2 regions of the Candidatus Pelagibacter sp. HIMB1521 genome follow, and region 1 is predicted to be linked to the other one. Evidence: riboswitches for the same ligand, from Rfam matches in the RefSeq annotation. Region 1 holds a riboswitch; the other holds the start of a gene.
What was found. A riboswitch is a leader RNA that binds a small molecule or an ion and turns the genes downstream of it on or off. The one in region 1 is predicted to bind glycine.
Positions count from the first base shown of each region.

Region 2: linked by a shared signal. The riboswitch ahead of gcvT (glycine cleavage system aminomethyltransferase GcvT) and the one ahead of ACTTA5_RS00850 (malate synthase G) in region 1 are both predicted to bind glycine.

Region 1 covers NZ_JBNAIZ010000002.1:23,728-27,156, forward strand. The annotation lists gene secA (preprotein translocase subunit SecA) at 1-149, shown strand, start outside; gene ACTTA5_RS00845 (acetyl-CoA carboxylase carboxyltransferase subunit alpha) at 153-1,247, opposite strand; glycine riboswitch at 1,352-1,439, shown strand; gene ACTTA5_RS00850 (malate synthase G) at 1,519-3,429, shown strand, end outside.
Region 2 covers NZ_JBNAIZ010000006.1:46,967-50,395, forward strand. The annotation lists gene ACTTA5_RS03270 (biotin-dependent carboxyltransferase family protein) at 1-848, shown strand, start outside; gene ACTTA5_RS03275 (DMT family transporter) at 848-1,720, shown strand; glycine riboswitch at 1,752-1,841, shown strand; gene gcvT (glycine cleavage system aminomethyltransferase GcvT) at 1,920-3,020, shown strand; gene gcvH (glycine cleavage system protein GcvH) at 3,020-3,400, shown strand; gene gcvP (aminomethyl-transferring glycine dehydrogenase) at 3,400-3,429, shown strand, end outside.

The sequences.
Region 1 (3,429 bases):
TTTTAATGAATTTAAAAGTTATAACAGAAGAAAGATCTTCCAATGAGGAAAGAGTAAATCCAAAACCACAAACCAAAAAAATGGGAAGAAATGAACCTTGCTTTTGTGGATCAGGCAAGAAATTTAAACATTGCCATGGAGCTTTGTAATTCTTAAGAAAGAAATAATAAAGAAGCTAAAAACAATAAACCTACACCAATACCAAATAATAATTTTTTTGATTTAAAAATATTATCAAAATTATTTTTCTTAATGGTCAAATTGCTTAAATCTTCTACATTGCTCATGAAACCATCATTTCTTCCAATTTTTAAAAATTTATTTTTTCTTTCATTCATTATATCTTCTGACGTCATTTCTTTGTATTGATCTAAATTTGTAGAAATAGATTTTCTAACGTTATCAAGCATCAGGTCTCTATCCCTGTGAGCACCGCCTAAAGGTTCTGGGATTATTTCATCAATAACTTTTAATTTTAATAAATCTTTTGCAGAAAGCTTCATTGCTTTTGCTGCATCAAGCATTTTTTTTGGATCTCTCCACAATATAGTTGCACAGCCTTCAGGAGATATAACTGAATAAATAGCATTTTCTAGCATGATAACTTTGTTAGATGATGCTAATGCAATCGCACCACCTGAGCCACCTTCACCTATAATTATTGCAATAGTTGGCACCTTAAGTTCCATGCAACATTCAATTGATTTTGCTATTGCCTCAGCTTGACCTCTTTCCTCTGCGCCTACACCAGGATAAGCGCCTGGCGTATCTATAAAAGAGATAATTGGAATTTTAAATTTATTTGCTAAATTCATTAATCGAATAGTTTTTCTATAACCCTCAGGTCGCATCATCCCAAAATTTCTTTCGATTCTGCTATCTAAATCTTCACCCTTTTCTTGGCCAATAACCAAAACCGAATAACCATTGAATTTTGCAAAACCTGTAAGTACAGATTTATCTTCGCCATAATAACGGTCTCCAGATAGAGAAATAAAATCTTCGAATAAATTATCTATGAAAAATTTAGACTTTGGTCTGTCTTCATGTCTTGCAACCATGGTGGTTTGCCATGGATCTAGGTTTGAATATATATCATTTAATTTTTGATCTAACTCAACTTGTGTTTTTGAAATTTTTTGCGTATCTACTTCTGACAATCCCTCCTGATTATAGGGATCTTTTAATTTTTCCAATTCTGTCTCTAAATCTTTAATCTCAGTTTCAAAATTAAGATAATTTTTCATAATATGCTTATAGCGGATGGTTAATTCATAAAAAAGGCAATAAAATGATATTTAATTTAAAGTGTAATTGTTATTAATTGACTCTTTTCTAGAAGAAGATACATATTTTGCTATCGGGAGAGACTAATAGATTTAGCACCGAAGGAGCAACCACACCGGAAACTCTCAGGTAAAAAGGACCGATAGTTTCATAACACTCTGGAAAGAGAATTAATTCCGCCGAAGGAGCAAAACTCTCAGGCAAAAATACAGATGGGGTAATTTAGGTGATATGCAAGAAAAATATATAAATATAAATACTTTAAAAGTATATGAAAAACTTTCTCAATTTATTAGCGACGAGCTATTAAAAGAAACAGATCTATCTGTTGATAATTTTTGGTCAGGGTTCGAGAAAACAGTCAATGAATTAGCACCTAAAAATAAAGAATTAATAAAATTTAGAGAAGACTTACAAAAACAAATAGACAACTGGCATATAAAAAATAAGGGAAATGAATTTAATTTGTCAGAATATAAAAAATTTCTAACAGAAATTGGTTACTTGAAAGAAGAAGGTGACGATTTTGAAATATCAACTCAAAATGTTGATGAGGAAATAACAAGTATTGCTGGACCTCAACTTGTTGTACCAGTCATGAATGCGAGATATGCATTAAATGCTGCTAATGCTAGATGGATGAGCTTGTACGATAGTCTGTATGGAACAGATGTAATTGAACAATCAGAAGATAGTGTATCTGAAAGATACGACCCATTAAGAGGTGAGATGGTAATAAAATATGGAAGAGATTTTTTAGATAAATTTTTTCCATTAGCAGGATTGAGTTGGCAAAAGATTACAAGTTTTGCGGTTAAGTATGGAAAATTTAAAGCTTTAAAAGGTGCTGATATTTATGATTTGGTAGATGAGAATAAGTTTATTGGTCATAGAGGTGAAGCTGACAACCCGTCTGCTATAATTTTAAAAAATAACAATTTACATATAGAAATTTTAAAAGACTCAAGAGCTTTTGCGGCTCAACAAGATCATGCTGGTATTAGTGACATAATTTTAGAATCTGCGGTGTCAACTATATGTGATAACGAAGATAGTGTAGCTGCTGTAGATGCAGAAGATAAAATTGTTTGTTACAGAAATTGGCTAGGTCTAATGAAAGGTGATCTAAAATCAAAATTTGAAAAAGAAGGAAAATTATTTGAAAGAAAACTTAATCCTAATAGAAGCTATATTTCAAAAGATGGAAAAGGTTTAAAGCTTCATGGAAGAAGTTTACTGCTAGTTAGAAATGTTGGTCACTTAATGACTAATCCATCAATAATTTTAAAAGATGGTAGTGAAGTTCCAGAAGGAATAATGGATGCATTCATTACTACAGCTGCTGCCCTTCATGATATTAAGAAAAAAACCAATTCAAGAACTGGTTCTATTTATATTGTGAAACCAAAAATGCATGGACCAGATGAAACTGCATTTACTGATTTGCTTTTCTCAAAAGTTGAAGAAGTTTTAGGTTTGCAAAAATACACTTGCAAGATTGGAATAATGGATGAAGAAAGAAGAACTTCAGCTAATTTAAAAGAGTGCATTAGATCGTTAAAAAATAGAGTTTTCTTTATAAATACAGGTTTTCTCGATAGAACTGGTGATGAAATGCACACCTCTATGGAGGCTGGTCCAATGATTAAAAAAGGTGACATGAAAACCTCAAAATGGATCACAGCCTATGAAAACAACAATGTTGATATTGGTTTAAAATGTGGATTTTCTGGAAAAGCTCAAATTGGAAAAGGAATGTGGGCAATGCCTGATAAAATGAAAGAAATGATGGAGCAAAAAACTGGACATTTAAAAGCAGGTGCAAATTGTGCATGGGTTCCATCTCCAACTGCTGCAGCTTTGCATTCGCTACATTATCATGAAATAAATATTTTTGATGAACAACAAAAAATTAAAAATAGAGAACAAGCAAAGCTTGATGATCTTTTAACCATACCTACTGCTGATAGACCAAATTGGTCTGTGAATGAAATTAATAAAGAAATTTCTAACTCAGCTCAAACTTTATTAGGTTATGTTGTGAGATGGATCGATCAAGGAGTTGGGTGCTCCAAAGTACCAGATATAAATAACGTAGGTTTAATGGAAGATAGAGCTACACTTAGAATTTCATCTCAACAT
Region 2 (3,429 bases), on a different contig from region 1:
GTGGAGCAATGGATAATAGAAATTATAGTTTAGCTAACAAGATGGTAGGCAATAAATTAAATTCTCCAATTATAGAATTTGCATACCAAGGACCACATATAAAATATTATGGAGATAAAATTAATATTGCAGTTACAGGTGATGTTGTTTTTAAAATTATTAAAAGTGATACAGAAGTTGATGGTAATTGTTATGAGAGTTATCAAATTGAAAGTGGAGATGAAATTAATCTAATCTCAACAAATAAGTCAGTTTATGGATATTTAGCAGTTGGTGGAGAATTAGATTTAAAATTTCAATGGAATAGTTGTTCGATAAATACCAAGGCAAATATTGGATCAAATAATGGAAAAAAATTGGAGAATGGTCAAAAAGTAAATATCCTAAATATTAATTCAGACCAAAGTAAAAAAAAGACTAATTACATAAATTCTAAAGTTGAAAATATCAGAGTAATAAAAGGACCAAACTTTGATTATTTTTCAGAAGAAGGAAAAAAAATATTTTTTGAAAAAGAATTTTCTGTATCAAAACTTTCAGATAGAATGGGGATGCGTTTAGAGGGTCCAAAAATTGAAAATATTGTAAATACCAATATTAAATCAGAAGGTTTGTTAAAAGGGGTCATTCAGATACCAGCAGATGGAAACCCAATTATTATGCTGTCAGACCATGGTACTATTGGAGGGTATCCAAAAATTGGGGTGGTAGCTAGTGTTGATTATGATCGATTGGTACAAATATCACCTGGCTCAAAAATCAAATTTAAAGAGATAAATTTATCTGATGCTGAAACTTTGTTTAAATTATATGAGATGGACACTCAGAACTTACTTAATCAAATATAATGAATATTATTAGAAAACTTCCTGGACCTTTCTTAGTATTTCTAGGTGCATGTAGTCTTAGTTTTGGAGGTTTGATTGTAAAATCATTTGAGGGAGCAACCCTTTGGCAAATATTATTTTGGAGAACGGTATTCTTTCTAATTGTTATTACCTTGTATTTAACTTTAACTTATAAGAAACAAGTATTTAGATCCTTTTATAATTTAGGATTTCCTGGTTTCTTTGGTGGATTTATTTTATCTCTTGGTTTTAGTGGTTATGTGTTCGCGATGTATAACACAACAGTTGCTAATGCTAATTTTATTATTCAAACACAAACAATCTTTTTAGCAATATTTGGTTACTTTTTTTTAAAAGAAAAAATTTCAGCAATTACTCTTACTTCAATAATTCTTGCAATTTCAGGAATACTTTTAATGGTTGGAAGTTCTTTATCTCCAGGTCAAATGTCTGGAAATATTGCAGCTTTCATAATGCCAATATCCTTTGCTACATTAATTTTGGTAGTAAGAAAATATCCAACTGTTGATATGGTTCCTGCTCAATTTGTTGCAGGTATTTTTGCGTTGTTAATCGGTTATCTAATGTCAGAAAAAATAATGATATCTCCTAATGATATTTTTTTAGGATTTTTAGCTGGGTTTTTACAATTAGGATTAGGTTTTATCTTTATTACTATCGGAGCTCAACGAACACCATCGGCAATGGTTGGTATCATAATGCTAACAGAAGCTGTACTAGGTCCTTTATGGGCGTGGTTGTTTATAAATGAACAACCACCTTTCATTGTTATAATTGGAGGATCAATAGTTATTTTTGCAGTTTTACTTCAATTTTACAATTTATATACCTCAGAAAAAAAAGCGATCTAATAACATTTGACATTAAACCGTATTTATTAGAATATTTGTTAACGGGAGAGATCACAAACTTTGTGACACCGAAGGAGCAACCACCCAGGAAACTCTCAGGTAAAAGGACCGTATTATATTAACTCTGGAAAGAGATTGAGTTCTCGCCGAAGGAGTAAAACTCTCAGGCAAAAATACAGATGGGTACGACAGAGTTAGTATGGGAAAAAAAACATCATTAAATAAACTTCATCAAGATAACCAAGCTAAATTTGTGGAATTTGCTGGATATGAAATGCCCATACAATATAGCAAAGGGATTGTTGAAGAGCATAAATTCACAAGATCAAATGCAGGTATTTTTGATGTGTCTCATATGGGTCAATTATTTATTCATGGTGGAGAGGACTTAACTGCTGATCTTGAAAAAATTTTTCCACTTGATTTAAAAAATTTGAAACAAAACTGCTCTAAATATAGTTTTTTAATGAACGATAGTGCTGGAATTCATGATGATTTGATAATTACTAAAATTGAAAAAGGATATTTAATTATTTTAAACGCAGCATGCAAAGATAATGATTTTAAAATTTTATCAGATTTACTGAACAGTAAACATGAAATGGTTCTTGATGATCAAAGAGCATTAATTGCAATTCAAGGTCCAAAGTCAGTTGAGATTTTAAATGACATAATAGAAGGTGTTGAAAAACTTAATTTTATGACAGGGAACTGGTTTGATTATAAAGATCAAAAAGCTTTTGTTACAAGGTCTGGTTATACTGGAGAGGATGGTTTTGAAGTATCTATTAACAATGATTTAGCTGAAGGATTTACTCAGAATTTGATGGAAAAAGGAGCACAACTTATAGGACTTGGGGCAAGAGATACCTTGAGATTAGAGGCAGGATTGTGCTTATATGGACATGAACTTGATACTGAAAAAACACCAATTGAAGCAAACTTAAAGTGGGCGATTTCTAAAGAGAGAATTTTAAATGGTGGATTTGTTGGTTCTGATAAAATTATGAAAGAAATACAAGAAGGTACCTCTAAAATTAGAATTGGGATTAAGCCAGAAGGAAGATTGATTGCTAGAGAAAAAACCAAAATATTTGATGAGTCAGAAAAACTTATTGGTGAGGTTACCAGCGGAACTTTTGGCCCAAGTGTAAATGGCCCAATAGCAATGGGCTACATAGATAAAGAGTTTTCTAAAGTTGATACAAAAATTTTACTAGAAGTAAGAGGAAAAAAACATCCTGCAAGTGTTTGTGGGTTACCATTTTATAAAAAAAGTTACGTGAAAGGAGTAAACTAATGAGTGAAGTTAAATTTTCAAAAGAGCATGAGTGGATTACAGTTGAGGGCGATGTTGCCACCATTGGAATTACAAAGCATGCAACAGAAATGTTGGGAGATATTGTTTTTGCTGAGTTACCTGAAAAAGGTTCAAGTGTTGAAAAAGATGGCACAGCAGGAGTAGTTGAGTCAACTAAAGCTGCAAGTGATGTTTATACTCCTGTAAGTGGTGAAGTAGTAGATACTAACCAAGCTATAGTAGATGATCCTGCAAAAATTAATGAAGACCCTGAGGGATCAGCTTGGTTTTTTAAACTTAAATTAAAAGATAGTTCAGAAATGGACAGCTTAATGAACAAAGAAGAATACGATAAATTTGCAAAGGAGAGTGCTAGCTAATGTTACATAACTCACAAAAAGACTTTTTA